DNA from 3 places in the Arthrobacter sp. TE12231 genome. Region 1 is predicted to be linked to each of the others. Evidence: riboswitches for the same ligand, from Rfam matches in the RefSeq annotation. Region 1 holds a riboswitch; each other region holds the start of a gene.
What was found. A riboswitch is a leader RNA that binds a small molecule or an ion and turns the genes downstream of it on or off. The one in region 1 is predicted to bind thiamine pyrophosphate.

Region 2: another riboswitch for thiamine pyrophosphate. It lies ahead of thiO (glycine oxidase ThiO); the one in region 1 lies ahead of thiC (phosphomethylpyrimidine synthase ThiC).
Region 3: another riboswitch for thiamine pyrophosphate. It lies ahead of ACVWYS_RS00250 (ECF transporter S component); the one in region 1 lies ahead of thiC (phosphomethylpyrimidine synthase ThiC).

The regions. Positions count from the first base shown of each region.
Region 1 covers NZ_JBSSFS010000001.1:1,413,728-1,418,691, forward strand. The annotation lists gene ACVWYS_RS06380 (hypothetical protein) at 1-560, shown strand, start outside; gene thiC (phosphomethylpyrimidine synthase ThiC) at 681-2,513, opposite strand; TPP riboswitch at 2,510-2,617, opposite strand; gene ACVWYS_RS06390 (amidohydrolase family protein) at 2,697-3,779, shown strand; gene ACVWYS_RS06395 (VOC family protein) at 3,862-4,737, shown strand.
Region 2 covers NZ_JBSSFS010000001.1:1,013,343-1,018,306, forward strand. The annotation lists gene ACVWYS_RS04660 (RNB domain-containing ribonuclease) at 1-1,016, opposite strand, end outside; gene ACVWYS_RS04665 (ferritin-like fold-containing protein) at 1,058-1,729, shown strand; gene thiE (thiamine phosphate synthase) at 1,766-2,473, opposite strand; TPP riboswitch at 2,500-2,620, shown strand; gene thiO (glycine oxidase ThiO) at 2,614-3,975, shown strand; gene thiS (sulfur carrier protein ThiS) at 3,972-4,208, shown strand; gene ACVWYS_RS04685 (thiazole synthase) at 4,214-4,964, shown strand, end outside.
Region 3 covers NZ_JBSSFS010000001.1:59,142-64,105, reverse strand. The annotation lists gene ACVWYS_RS00260 (energy-coupling factor transporter transmembrane component T family protein) at 1-48, opposite strand, end outside; gene ACVWYS_RS00255 (ABC transporter ATP-binding protein) at 45-1,667, opposite strand; gene ACVWYS_RS00250 (ECF transporter S component) at 1,723-2,370, opposite strand; TPP riboswitch at 2,437-2,580, opposite strand; gene ACVWYS_RS00245 (heme-degrading domain-containing protein) at 2,767-3,312, shown strand; gene ACVWYS_RS00240 (DUF4386 family protein) at 3,309-4,067, opposite strand; gene ACVWYS_RS00235 (DUF4235 domain-containing protein) at 4,186-4,446, shown strand; gene ACVWYS_RS00230 (ion transporter) at 4,470-4,964, opposite strand, start outside.

The sequences.
Region 1 (4,964 bases):
TGCGCCGGGCACGCGTGGCGGCAATCCTCATCCCGATGGTCTCGATTGGGCTCGGCCTGGCCCTCGGCTTCGGTCTCGGACCGGTCGCCAAAGCCTTCGGCGGGCATGACCGCAGCTTCGACGCCCAAACGAACCGCACTGGCATCCGCGACCTCGACGACGCCCTCACGCCCGCCGTAACCGCCTACCAGTGGCGTGCGGAGCAGTTCAAGCCCGGCACAAGAGACTTCAGCTTCTTCCCGACCCTGCGGTCACTGCCGTCCGCGCCGTACACGGTCCGATACTTCATCCGCGACCCCGCGCAGCGCGGCACAGACCTCAGTCCCCCGGAGCAGAAGTATGGCCGAATCATCTCGGAAGGGACGATTTCCGTAACGAACCCCACGATCGAGTTCGCGCTCGACCACGACGCAAGCATCTTCACCTTCGAGGTCTACGTCACCGACGACCACGGCCACACGACGCTCAACTCCGAGCTCTACAGGAACATCGCCGCCAATCCGGCACGGACGCCGACGCCGAATCCGGCACGGACGCCGGCAACGACGGCGACGTCCTGAGAGCGACGCGTCGCGCGGTCGGAACGCCTTCTGTCGCATCCCGCTAGTGCCTCATCAGGGGGCAATCCCCATGGCTGTCCGGGGCGCCCGCCCAGCAGGGCAGGCGTCCTGGACCGCTGGCTAGGCCGAGACCTGTGCTCCCACGGTCGGCTTGGGCAGGTAGACCTTGCCGCCCGCTGCCAGGAATTCGTTGCTCTTCTCCCGCATCCCGGCGGCCATCTGCGCCAGTGCCGCCTGCGAGTCGGCGGAACCATATTCGTCCCGGATGTCCTGGCTGATCCGCATGGAGCAGAACTTGGGCCCGCACATCGAGCAGAAGTGCGCCGTCTTGGCCGGCTCCGCGGGGAGCGTCTCATCGTGGAAGGCCTCGGCGGTCACCGGATCCAGGGACAGCGCGAACTGGTCCCGCCAGCGGAACTCAAACCGCGCCTTGGACAGGGCATCGTCGCGTTCGTGCGCTCCGGGGTGGCCCTTGGCGAGGTCGGCGGCGTGGGCGGCGATCTTGTACGTGATCACTCCGGTCTTCACATCGTCCTTGTTCGGCAGCCCCAGGTGTTCCTTGGGCGTCACGTAGCAGAGCATCGCGGTGCCATAACGGGCAATCTCCGTGGCGCCGATCGCCGAGGTGATGTGGTCATAGCCCGGTGCGATGTCCGTAACCAGGGGCCCCAGCGTGTAGAACGGGGCACCCTTGCAGAGCTCCTGCTGGCGCTCCACATTTTCCCGGACGAGATGGAACGGCACGTGTCCCGGGCCCTCCACCATGACCTGCACATCGAACTCCCAGGCCCGCTGGGTGAGTTCGGCCAGCGTGTCGAGTTCGGCGAACTGCGCGGCGTCGTTGGCGTCCGCCGTCGCGCCGGGCCGCAACCCGTCGCCGAGGGAGAACGCGACGTCGTACTGGGCGAAGATTTCGCAGAGCTCGTCGAAGTGGGTGTAAAGGAAGTTCTCCTGATGGTGCGCCAGGCACCAGCCGGCCATGATGGAACCGCCGCGGGACACGATCCCGGTGACCCGGTTGGCCGTCAGGGGGACGTAGCGCAGCAGCACCCCGGCATGGATGGTCATGTAGTCCACACCCTGCTCGCACTGTTCGATCACGGTGTCCCGGAAGATCTCCCAGGTCAGGGCGTTGGCCTCGCCGTTGACCTTCTCCAGCGCCTGGTAGATCGGGACCGTTCCGATCGGGACGGGGGAGTTGCGGATGATCCATTCGCGCGTGGTGTGGATATCGTCCCCGGTGGAGAGGTCCATCACCGTATCCGCACCCCACTGGGTGGCCCACTGAAGTTTGTCCACCTCCTCGGCGATGGAGCTGGTCACCGCGGAATTGCCGATGTTGGCGTTGATTTTCACCAGGAACCCCTTGCCGATGATCATCGGCTCGGACTCCGGGTGGTTGATGTTGCTGGGAATAATGGCCCGGCCCGCTGCCACCTCGCTGCGGACCAGCTCCACATCGCAGTTCTCGCGCAGCGCAACGAACCGCATCTCCGGTGTCACGATGCCCTGCCGCGCGTAATGCATTTGGGTGACCGTCCGGCCCTCGACGGCGCGGCGGGGCTCTGGCGGGGCGCCCCGCCATTCCGCGGAGGCGGCACCGCGGCGCACCGCGGACCTGCCGTCGTCGAGCAGGTTGCGTTCCCGGCCGCGGTACGGCTCCGTGTCACCCCGCCCGGCGATCCAGCCGCTGCGGAACGGGGCCAGCCCCACCACCGGATCGCTGCCCGGCCCGGCCGTGCGGTAGACCCGGAATGGAGGGTTCTCGACGCCGCCCGGCGAGGGTTCCAGCGCGATCTCGGTCACCGGGACGCGGATGCCGTGCTCCGGGTCCGTCGTGAAGGCCAGCGAGTGGGACTTCAATGACTGCGTCGCGCCCGCCTCAGAGTCGGCAGGCAGGTTTTGGCCGGACTGGTTTTGGATAGGGCTGTGCTGTGCAATTTGCGTATTCACGGAAAATACTCACTTCCTTCGCCGGCATTACCCGGACAGGTTCAACGGTCGCAGGCCGCGTCAGCCCGATCTCAGCCCCTGCAGGGGCACCCGTGTGGTCGTAGATGAAGCTACCACGCGCCGCCGGACGGCTGTCCAGTGTGACGCGGCCGACGCAGCGACATGGGGACTACCCTTGATGCCATGACCGGCATCATCGAATTCAGCGGCCCCGTCCTTGCCGGGCCGGACACGGTACGCCCCGGCCTCTGGTCCGTCGACGGCCGGCTCACGTTCCTCCGGCCCGCCGCCGCGCCGGAGCGCGTGCTGGATGGCTGGGTCATTCCCGGGCTGGTGGACGCACACTGCCACATCGGCCTCGGCCCGGGCGGAGACGTTGCCGAGGACACCGCGGAGACCCAGGCCGTCACGGACCGCGACGCCGGGACGCTCCTGGTCCGCGATGCCGGCGCCGTCCACGACACCCGTTGGCTCCAGCAGCGCACGGACCTTCCGCGGATCATCCGCGCCGGCCGGCACATCGCCCGCACCCGGCGCTACCTGCGCGGCTTCGCCGTCGAGGTGGAACCGGACGGCCTGGTCGAGGCCGTGCGGAAGCAGGCCCGTGCCGGCGACGGCTGGGTCAAGCTCGTGGGGGACTGGATCGACCGCGACGCCGGCGACCTCGCCGCCAGTTTTCCCGCTGGAAGCCTCAAGGACGCCGTCCAGGCCGCGCACGATGAAGGGGCCCGCGTCACCGCCCACTGCTTCGCCGAGGACACCCTGGATGACATGCTCGACGCCGGGATCGACTGCATCGAGCACGGCACCGGGCTGCTGCCGCGGCACCTGCCGCGCTTCGTGGAGCAGGGCGTGCCGATCGTCCCGACCCTGATCAACATCGCCACATTCCCGGACATCGCCGCCCAGGCGGAAGCCAAGTTCCCCCGCTACGCCGCGCACATGCGCTCGCTGTGGGAGCGGCGGGCGGAGCGGATCCTGGAAGCCCACGAGGCCGGGGTGGCCATCTATGCCGGCACCGATGCCGGCAGCGTGATCAGGCACGGCCGGATCGTGGACGAGATCCGGGCCCTGCACGCCGCCGGGCTGCCCGCCGCGGCTGCCCTCGGCGCGGCCAGCTGGTCCGCGCGGACCTGGCTCGGCGCGGACGGCATCACTGAAGGGGCCAGCGCCGACGTACTGGTGTGCGCGAAGGACCCCCGGCAGGACCTCGGGACCCTGGCCGGACTGAAGCACGTTGTCCTGCGGGGTCGGCCCACCCGTTAGGAATAAATTGAAGCTTCAAGTAATTTAATACTATGCAAGGTCACCGAAAGCCCGGTGGCCACTGAACCCCCGGAGAGTTTCAATGACCGCAGAAGCCAGCACCCAGGATCTCCTTCCTGCCGCACTCACCATGGGCACCGTGATGCTCAAGGTTGGCGACATGAAGCTCATGACCGACTACTACCAGCGCGCCCTCGGCCTGGACATCGTGGCCGAACAGGACGGCGGACTCTACCTTGGCCGCCAGCAGAAGCCCCTGGTCCACCTGGCGCCCGCCCCGGGCTTGAATCTGCCCTCCCGCGGCGAAGCCGGGCTCTTCCACACCGCCCTCCTCTTCGAGGACCAACATTCCCTGGCGGCCACCGTTGCCAGCGCGGCCCAGTACGAGCCCCAGTCCTTCACCGGCAGCGCGGACCACCTCGTCAGCGAGGCCTTCTACTTCAACGACCCCGAAGGCAACGGCATCGAGCTGTACTGGGACCGGCCGCGGCAGGACTGGTCCTGGGAAGGCAAGAACGTCGTCATGGACAGCCTGGCCCTGCCGCCGCAGCGCTACTTGCAGCAGCACCTGACCGAAGAGTCCCTGAGCGGCCAGCGCGAGGCGGCCGCCGGCGTCGGGCACGTGCACCTGCAGGTTGGCGACGTCCACACTGCGCATGAGTTCTATGTCGGCACCCTGGGCTTCGAAAAGACCGCGGGCTGGCATGGCCAGGCCCTGTTCGTCTCGGCCGGCGGCTACCACCACCACATGGCCATGAACGTCTGGAACAGCCGCGGCGCCGGCCCCCGACGCGACACCCTGGGCCTGGGCGAGGTGCTCATCGAAGTGCCCTCGGGTGACGACGTCGGTTCCCTGGCTGACCGCCTCAAGGTGGCCGGCGTCGACTCGCACCACACCGGCGCCGAACTGCGCTTCGAGGACCCGTGGCGCAACCGCATCCGCGTCGCCGTGCGCTAAGGGAGTGCTTTTCGGTGAACATGTCCAGCGTTCACAGCTCCCCGCTGGACATGCACACTGTTCACTGACAGGACCGCTGGACATGTCCATCGGTCGCGGCCGGGAATGGACATAGCTGCCATATGTCCATTGCCCGCGGTCAGGGGAGGGCATGTCCGCGGGCGAGGCCAGATGACGCACGGTCCGGCACGGTCAACGAGGGCACGGTCACCGAGGGCATGTCCAGC
Region 2 (4,964 bases), 400 kb from region 1:
TGCACGGCGGCCTGCGGCACTGTGCCGTCGAAGGGCGTGTAGCCGGCCCCGCGGAAGAGCATGCCGGCCGAGTGCACGATGGCCAGCTGGCGGGGATCCGTGGGGTCGAGGGTCCGCAGGTACTCGCCGTAGGGCGTTTCGCCGTCCCAGGGCTTGCCGAGAGCGTGAGTCTGGCGGTGGAAGTGCCGCAGCGACGCCTCGTCCGGGGCTGGCATGGTGCGCAGGATGCCGACCTTGCCCTGGAGCATCAGCCCGGCCGCCGCCATCCCGGTCATGAGGGAAATCTGGGCGTTCCAGTCCTCCACCGGAAGCGGCGGGGCCGCCACGATCCGGTAGCCGCCGTCGGGCAGTTGTTGGATCTCCTGTTCCGGCATGTTCAGGCTCGCGCCGCCGCGGAGGCGTTCCAGCTCCACGCGCTTGGTGCCCACCTCCTTCAGCAGCTGCAGCAGGGGCGTTGCGGTGCCGGCGTCGAGCTCGGCCTGGACACCCTTGTAGCTGAGCTTCGCGCGGCTGCGGACCTGGGCCCGGCGCACCAGCACCGAGGTCACCTCCGCCGCGGCGTCGAGTTCGAACTCCCAGACGAATGCCGCGCACAGCTGCCCGGCGAGCAGGCTACCGGCAGCCTCGCTGATGACCTCCGGATGCAGCGGGATCCGCCCGTCCGGGGTGTAGAAGGTCTGGCCGCGGCGGCGGGTCTCGGCGTCGAGCGCCCCGCCCGGCGCGACGAAGGACGGGACATCGGCGATGGCGTAAAGCACGTTGTAGCCCTCGCCGTTGCGCTCGATATACAGCGCCTGGTCGAGGTCGGTGGAGGACGCCGGATCGATCGTCACGAACTCGACATGGGTGAAGTCCAGGTCCGGCAGCTTGTGCTCGGCCACCGCCGCCTGCGCGTCGCGCAGCACGTCCTCGGGGAACGGACCGGGCAGTTCCAGCGTGGTGCGCAACGCCTTGAGAGCCCCGGCAAGCTGGTTCTGCTGCTCGTGGATACTCGGGGTCAGGCGATGATGGGACACGAAAATCAGGTTAGCCCGATTTCCGCTATTAGTCTTGGATTATGAGCCCAATCCCGGACGATCCTGCCCGCTACAACAGCTTCCTCACGGATCTGCTGGGAGTCATGGCGTACGGCGAGCTTTCGGCCTTCGAACGGCTGTCCTCGGACGCCCGCTATTCACCCACGCTGCATGACCGTGCGGTGCTGGGCAGGATCGCGGTAGTCGAGTTCCAGCACTACGAACTCGTCCGGGCCCGGCTCGAGGCCATGGGCCTGGACACGGAGGCCGCCATGCTGCCGTTCCAGCCGTCCGTGGACCACTTCCATGAGCGCACACGCCCGGCGGACTGGTACGAATCCCTCATGAAGGCCTACGTGATCGACACCGTCTCCGCGGACTTCTACCGTGCCGTCGCCAGGCACGTCGACACCGCGACCCGGGAACTGATCGAGCAGATCCAGTCCGCCGAGGAGGCCACGGCCGTGCTGCAGGAGCGGCTCAAGGCGGCCCTGGCCGATGACCCCCGGCTGGCGTCGCGCCTGGCGCTGTGGGCCAGGCGCCTGCTGGGCGAGGCACTGACCCAAGCCCAGCGGGTCAGTCTCGAACACGCCTTCCTCGGCGGGCTCTCAGGCCTGGACGACGCCGGCGCCAGGGAACTGGTCAGGGCTCTGACGGCCGAACTCGCCACAAACCACTCGCGCCGGATGGCCGCGCTGGGACTGGCGGGGTAGCTCCGCCGCCGGGGCGGAAACCCGAACGGAACCTGTTCAGGAATCGGCGGCATCCAGCGCCGCCAGCAGTGCGCCGGCTGCGTGGGCCGGATCATCGGCGTCGGTGATTGCCCGGACCACGACGATCCGGCGGGCACCGGCGTCGACTACCTGCTCAACATTGCCGAGGTCGATGCCGCCGATCGCAAACCACGGCAACAAGCTTTCGACCCGGCCGTCGACCGTGCCGGCTCCCTCCCCATCCGCCCGGCCGGTCGCCTCGGCGGCGTAACGCACCAGGTCGAGGCCGACGGCGGCGCGTCCAGGCTTGGTGGGAGTGGCCCACACGGGTCCCACGCAGAAGTAGTCGAGTCCCTTGCGGCCGGGGGAGGACGCAATGGCGGCGTCCACCTGCTCCGGGCTGTGGGTGGACAATCCGACTATGGTTTTCTTGCCGAGGAGGCCGCGGGCGGCGTCGAGCGAAATATCCTTCTGCCCGATATGGAACACCGGAGCCCCGGACAAAGAGGCGATGTCCGCCCGGTCATTGACGGCCCAGAGCCGTCCGTGCCGCTGCGCTGCGGCGTGCAGGACCTCCAGGAGCTCCAGTTCCTCGGCCGCCTCAAGCGACTTGTCGCGCAGCTGGATGATGTCCACCCCGCCGGCGAATGCGGCGTCCACAAAGTCCTCGAAGTCGCCGCGGTCCTGCCGGGCGTCGGTGCACAAGTAGAGGCGGGCGGTGGTGTGGAGGGAGTCCTGGCTCATGACACCAGCCTAGTTCCTCTAAACTGGGCGCATACCGCGGGAGCCCGCAGCGGCCACGTCATCGCTGCACGGCTGAGAGGGCGTCAGAGCCGACCGCTTGACCTGATCCGGCTAGTACCGGCGTAGGGAAGGAATTTTTTATGGGCACAAGAACCAGCCGTGAAGCCGAAGCCGCAGATGACGCCGCCTACCGGGTTTGTGACACGGGCCCGGGTTCCGCAGAGGACCTCACCGCACAGGACACATCCGCACAGGACGTCGCTGTTGACGTTGCGGTGATCGGCGGCGGGGTGATCGGCCACGGCATCGCGTTCGAGGCCAGCCGTGCGGGCCGGTCCGTGGTGTTGATCGATGACGCGCCCGGCAGCGGGGCCAGCTGGGCCGCCGCCGGAATGCTGGCCCCCGTCAGCGAACTGCACTATCAGGAAGAACAGCTCCTGGAACTGATGCTCGAGTCCTCCCGGCTGTGGCCCGACTTCGTGGCCGGGATCGATGCCGGTGCCGGGATCGACGCCGATGCCAGTGCCGCCAGCGGCCCGGGATCCCGGGCAGGGTCCAGTACCGGCTACCTGACGACGCCGACCCTCGCCGTCGGTGCCGATGCGGCGGACCGGCGCGCGCTCGCGGACCTGAGGGAAGTCCAGCAGGACTCCGGCCTCACCGTGGAGCCCCTGACCGTGCGCGAGGCACGCAGCCGGGAACCTTTGCTCAGCCCCGGTATCTCGTGCGCATTCGATATCCCGGCCGACCACCAGGTGGACCCCCGCATGCTGATTGCCCGGCTCACCAGGCTGCTCGACGCGGAGGGCCGCTGCAGATTCGTCCGTCGGCGCGCGGCGGGGCTGCTGTGGGAGGACGGACGCATCGCCGGTGTCCGGCTCGCGGGCGGCGGTTCCGTGCGGGCCGCGGAAACCGTGGTCGCCAACGGGCTCGGCGCCCCCGACCTTGACGGGCTGCCCGCTGGACTGAAACTCCCGCTGCGGCCGGTCTACGGCGACATCCTTCGGCTCCGCGTGCCCGCGCACCTGCAACCACTGCTTACGGCCACCGTGCGTGGCATGGTGCGCGGGGTGCCGGTGTATATCGTCCCGCGGCAGGACGGCACTGTGGTGATCGGCGCCACCCAACGCGAAGACGGCCCGTCGGATCCGCACGCTGTTTCCGCCGGCGGCGTCTACCAGCTGCTCCGAGACGCTCAGCAGCTGGTGCCCGCTGTAGCCGAGCTGGAACTACTCGAAGCCACGGCGCGCGCCCGCCCCGGCACACCGGACAACGCCCCGATGCTGGGGCGCGTCTCGCGCCCGGAAGGCGGGGACGTCCCGGGCCTCATCATCGCCACGGGATTCTTCCGGCACGGCGTCCTGCTGACCCCGGCAGCCGCCGTCGTCTGTCGTCAGCTCATGGACGGTATGCCGGACCCGCGCTGGGCCGGGTTCCGCCCCGACCGTTTCTCCCGCACCCCGGATGCGTCCGGGGACAGCCCCAACAAGGAAGCAGCATGAACATCAGACTGAACGGAACGGAGCAGAGCGTCGCCGACGGCGCCTCCGTCAGCACACTCGTCAGCCAGCTCACGGGCCGGAGCATCGGCCCCGACGGCCGGGCTGCCGACGGGCAGAAGCTCGGTGTCGCGGTGGCCCGCAACGCTGAAGTGGTGCCCCGCAGCCAGTGGCACGCCACCGCGCTCGCCGACGGCGACGACGTCGAACTTGTTACGGCAGTCCAGGGAGGATGACCAGCATGAACGAAACGACTCTTGCAGGATCGCCGGCCCGGCCGGCTGCCGGGGCCCTCGCCGATCCGTTCGTGGTGGACGGCGTGACGCTCGGATCCCGGCTTATCATGGGCACCGGCGGTGCGCCGAGCCTGGACGGGCTGGGCGCGGCGCTTTTGGCTTCCGGGACGGAATTGACCACCGTGGCGATGCGCCGCTATTCACCGGCGGAAACGGGATCGCTGTTCCAGCTGCTCGTGGACCACAACATCCGAGTGCTGCCGAACACAGCCGGTTGCTTCACCGCCAAGGACGCCGTACTCACCGCCGAACTGGCCCGCGAGGCCCTGGAGACGGACTGGGTCAAGCTCGAAGTCATTGCCGACGAGCACACCCTGCTGCCGGACGCGGTCGAGCTCGTGGACGCAACTGAGCAGCTGGTGGCCCGCGGCTTCAAGGTCTTCGCGTACACCAACGATGACCCCGTGCTGGCCCTGCGGCTCGAAAACCTCGGGGCGACGGCGGTGATGCCGCTGGGTGCCCCGATCGGGACCGGCCTGGGCATCCTGAACCCGCACAACATCGAGCTGATCGTCTCGCGGGCGTCCGTGCCCGTGGTGCTCGATGCCGGAATCGGCACGGCCTCGGACGCGGCCCTGGCGATGGAACTTGGCTGCGACGCCGTGCTGCTGGCCACGGCCGTGACCCGTGCCCAGAATCCCGCGCTCATGGGGGAGGCCTTCAAACACGCCGTCATCGCCGGCAGGCTGGCGAAAG
Region 3 (4,964 bases), 1.4 Mb from region 1:
GCGGGTCAGCAGCGCATGGTTGCCGCGGACGCTCAGTTCGTCCCTCATGATGCGGCCGCCTCCGGCAGCTCCCGGTCCGGGCCGGCGGCGTTGACGGCCCCCGACCCGGCGGTGTCCCGGCCGTGGAGGCGCAGTTCGGTGCCGCCAAGGACAGCGCTGAATTCGGCGTCGTGCGTCACGGAGACCACGGCGGTGCCGGCGTCGAGAAGTTCAGAGAGGAACGAGGCAAGCTCGGCCCAGGTGTTGGCGTCCTGGCCGAACGTGGGCTCGTCCAGGACCAGTACCTGCGGGTGCGCAGCCAGCACGGTGGCCACCGAGAGGCGCCGTTTCTCGCCGCCCGAGAGCGTGTAGGGGTTGGCGTCCACGAGCTCCGTCAGCCGCAGCCGCTCCAGGAGCTCGTCCACACGGTCCTCGCCGTAGCCGAGGTGGCGGGGCCCGAACATAAGTTCGTCGTGGACCCTGCCGGTGACAAACTGGTGCTCGGGTTCCTGGAACACGGTCCCGATCCTGGCGATCAGCTGCTGGGCTTTCCACCGGTACGGGTCGGTCCCGGCGCCATCACCTACGCGACCGATGGCGCAACCACTGAGTTCCGTCGTGGCGGAGACCGTCCCCGCCACGGGGCGCAGGAGGCCGGCGAGCGTCAGTGCCAGGGTCGACTTGCCCGAACCGTTCTGCCCGGTGATGGTCAAGGCCTCTCCGGCACGGACCCGGGCCATGACCCCGGATTGCACGGGGCGCGGCGCAATCGTGCGGAAACCCTGGCGCAGTCCGGCCCGCCGCGGCCGCTCGCGGGAGACCGCGAGGGCGTCCGACGAGAGCAGGAGCTGCCCGGAGGCCGGGGCGGTCCGGGAACGTGTTGCGGGCACGTAGCCGGGCACCCAGACGCCCGCACCGATGAGCATGTCCCGCGCCTCGGCCAGGACCTGGTCCGGCGGCCCGTCAATCAGGACCGCGGAGTCCGTGGCGGACCCGGGCTGCAGCACCACGATCCGGTCCACGAGGTCCTTCCAGACCGCCACCCGGTGCTCCACCACCACCAGGGTGGCGCCGGTCTTGTCCAGGCAGCGGCCAACGGCGTCGCGGACTTCCAGGACGCCGGCGGGATCCAGGTTGGCGGTGGGCTCGTCGAGCAGCAGCAACCCCGGCCGCATCGCGAGGATCCCGGCGAGCGCCAGGCGCTGCTTTTGGCCGCCCGACAGCGCCGACGTCGGGTGGTCCAGCGGCAGCCTGCCCAGCCCGACGTCGTCGAGCGCCTCGCGGACCCGCGGCCAGATCTCCCCGGCCGGGACAGAGAGGTTTTCGGCGCCGAAGGCGACGTCGTCGCCGAGGCGCGAGAGCACCACCTGGGTTTCCGGGTCCTGCTGCACGAGCCCGGCGCGGCCGCGCTGTGCACGGGGCGCAGCGCCATCGATCAGCAGGCTGCCGGTCTCGTCGGATTCTTTGGCGTCGCCAGCCTCCCCCACCGCGCCGTCCCCGAGCACACCCGCCAGGGCGTGGAGCAGGGTTGATTTGCCGGCGCCGGACGGGCCCAGCAGGAGCACGCGCTCCCCCGGCCGGATGTCCAGGTCAAGTCCGCTGACCGCAGGCCGGAGCCTTCCGGCGTGCCGCCAGCCCCAGCCGCGGGCTGTGACGGCGGCCGGGCGTACGCCTGGTGAAGATGTCATGAGTCGCCTGTGCAATTCCAAGAGGGCCGTTCCGGAGTGGGTGCAGGAACGTGGTTCAGGAGAAGACAGGCTCCGTGGCGGCCTTGCGGGAGGCAAAGGAGCCCAGCACGCCGGTCTTGGCCAGGCCGCGGGTGGCGAGCCAGGACAGTCCGCCGGCAATCACGGCGCCGGAGATGGTGGTGAAGACGATGTAGGCGAGCTTGTCGCCGGCTTCGTAGGCAATGTTCCAGCCCCACGGCAGGAAGGAGTCGTTCAGGCCGCAGAAGAGGCCCGCGCCGGCTCCGGCCAGGAGGGACACCGGGAGGTTGAACTTCTTGTAGAGGAAGGCCGCGAACACCAGTTCCGCGCCGAGGCCCTGCAGGACTCCGGAGATCAGGACCGTGGTGCCGTACTGCGAGCCCATGATCAGCTCGCCCGTGGCCGCCACCGTCTCGCAGAAGAGGGCTGCCCCGGGCTTGCGGATGATGAGCATGCCGAGCACTGCCGGGATCATCCATCCGCCGGCGTAGAGTCCGCTGAGCGGCGGGTAGATCGTGTTGACCGGGGTGGAAATCAGGTTCGCGCCCTGATCCCAGGCCCAGAAGATGACGCCCCCGGCGACGGCGATCAAGGCGGCAACCACAATGTCCACCACACGCCAGTTGTAGGTGCGCCGGGCCGATGAACGGCTGCTGGAACCATGCTGTGCTGAAATATCTGTCATGTCGTCCTCCTGAGGAACAGGAGGGGAGGGTGCTCCGGCCGGCCTCGGCTTCCGCCGCCCTCCGCGCACCCTGAGAACTCGACTCCCTTGCGCCGGTACTAACCGGATCAGGTTCGAGGGTCTGCGGCTGTCCGCACTCTCAGCGCCCACCACTGGTTTCCCCGGACTCTTCCGGCGATGCCCGACGGCGGCGCTCCCCTGTCGTAATTATTTCGCCCTTGTGGGCTGGCTCAGTTTACACCCGAACGGCCCGGGTTATCAGTGGAGTGCTGTCACAATCCGCGGCCTGCCCCAGGCGCACCCCGCGGCCGGGAAGAGCCGCTTGGTAGAGTCGACGTGTCGGCCCCCGGACCCGCGAGCGGGCGGCCTTGTCGCCCACCGGAAAGCTGGACCATTTTGACGCACACACCGGCCACGCCAGATCCCTCCGCCGAGTACGACCCGGACTCGAGCGAGCCGCAACCGCACGGTTCCCTGGCGGCGCTCATTGGCCGCGTGCTGGCCGAAATGGATGCGCTCCAGTTCGCATCGTTCAGCAAGGACGATGCCCTGGACCTCGGGCTGCTCCTGGTCGAACTGGGCAGGCAACGCTCGCTGCCCATCGCCGTCGACATCACCAAGGGCGAGCAGGTGCTCTTCCACGCGGCGCTGGACGGCGCCACTCCGGACAACGAACGCTGGATCAACGCCAAGAAGCGCACGGCCCAGCGCTACGAGGTCCCGTCCCTGCTGGTGGGCCTCCGGGCCCGCGCTGCCGGCGGAAGGATCGAGGACAACGCCTGGTTCGATCAGATGGAGTTCGCCGCCCACGGCGGAGCGTTCCCCATCTACGTGCGCGGCACCGGTGCCGTAGCCGTCGTGACTGTCTCCGGGCTGCCGCAGAAGGCAGACCACGACCTCGTGGTCGAGGCTTTACGGACGGTCCTCACGCCGGGAGCTTAGGCGGCGGCGCCGTCCGCGCGCGGCGTCCTCCGGGACAGCCGGATCAGCGCAATCCCCACCGCCGTGAACCAGGCCCACATCAGGATGCCGTACACCAGGTAGACCTCCGGAACGGCGAACCGGAGTACCTCCGCCACCACGCCAACCGCGCCCGCGGCCACGCCGAGCCAGGCCACCGCACGGGGCAGCACGCCCTTGAGCATGGTCAGCGACATCAGCAGGATGCCGAGCGCGGACAGGACGCCGACGGCGGCAGGCGTGTTGTTCTCGGCGATCAGCGCCTCCGCCGCGGCGGCATAGCGGAGCCGGGCATCGGCCCCGGCGGTGCCGATCGCGTTCGCGTAGCTGTCACTGAGATTGACCAGGATCATCGATCCGCGGCTCGTGACCGGAACGGCCAGGAACAGCGCCCACGGCAGGGCGCCGATCACCGTGGCCATGAGGGCCAGGCTCTTGTTCAGCGGGGCGAGTGCCACGAAGAGGGTCACGAATACCAGAACCGGAAGAATGTTGGGCACGGTCCACAGGAGTTGTTCGGCGACGTAGACCGCCGTGTGCCCGGCGATGAACTCGAGGGTTTCGGCACCGCCGTGGATCGGTGGCGGGGCAATGGCGTCCAGAACCACTGCCACGATCAACAACGCCACGAACGCGACGGCGGAGATTCCGGCCCAGAAGTAGAGTTGCCGCCAGCTCTGACTGTCCGCCGCGGCGCCCCGGGCATGGCCGAGCGGGCGGGTCCGGGGCTGTTCCATGCTCAAAAGTACGTCCGGCGGGCGAGGCAATACAGGGGCGTTGGCCCTGTCTGGATGCCCGGGCAAGGAACGCTAGGCTAGGGGCAGCCCTGTTTCCTCCCTTAAGGAGTTACGAAGAATGAACCTCTTCATCAAGCTGCTCGGCACCGGCGTCAGCCTCCTGGCCGGTTACGCCGGCGCCAAGCTCGTTGACACCGTCTGGGAGAAGTCCACGGGCAGCAAGCCGCCCACGGACAACGACGACGTCCCCACCACGCTGCACCACGCATTGGCGTTCGCGCTGATCTCGGCCGCGGTCAGCACCGTCATCCAGGTGCTCGCCAACCGCGGCACCCAGCGCGCGATCACCCGCTTCGCCAAGACCCAGGACGTCGTCTAACGAGGGCATTTCAAGGACGTTGACTAGCTTGGCTCGACGAGCAGCTTCCTGATCTCGGTGAGCTTGGCTTCGGACTCTTCGAGGCGCAGGCGGAGTCCTTCGACCGTACCCGTGTCGGCCGCATCGACTAGCGGCGCGGGTTCCTTCTTCTTGGGCGACAGGAAGAAGTTGGCAAGGTAACCGGTGAACGTACCGAAGATGCCGACACCGATGACAATGATGCCTGCCCCGATAATACGGCCCGCATCCGTGACCGGATATTGGTCTCCGTATCCGACTGTCGAGATCGTGACGATCGTGTACCAGAGGGCGTCCGAAGCGGTCCTGATATTGGCCCCCGGGGCGCCCTGCTCGACGCGGAGCACCGAGAGGCTTCCGAATTCCAGCACCAATATGCCCATGAGCAGCAGTATGTACAGGGAACTGCCGGCCCGATCTTTGCTCAGCGCGCGGCCGATCGTGCGGATGCCGACATCGCGGAGCAGGCGGTACACCCGGATCAGCCGGAAGATGCGCAG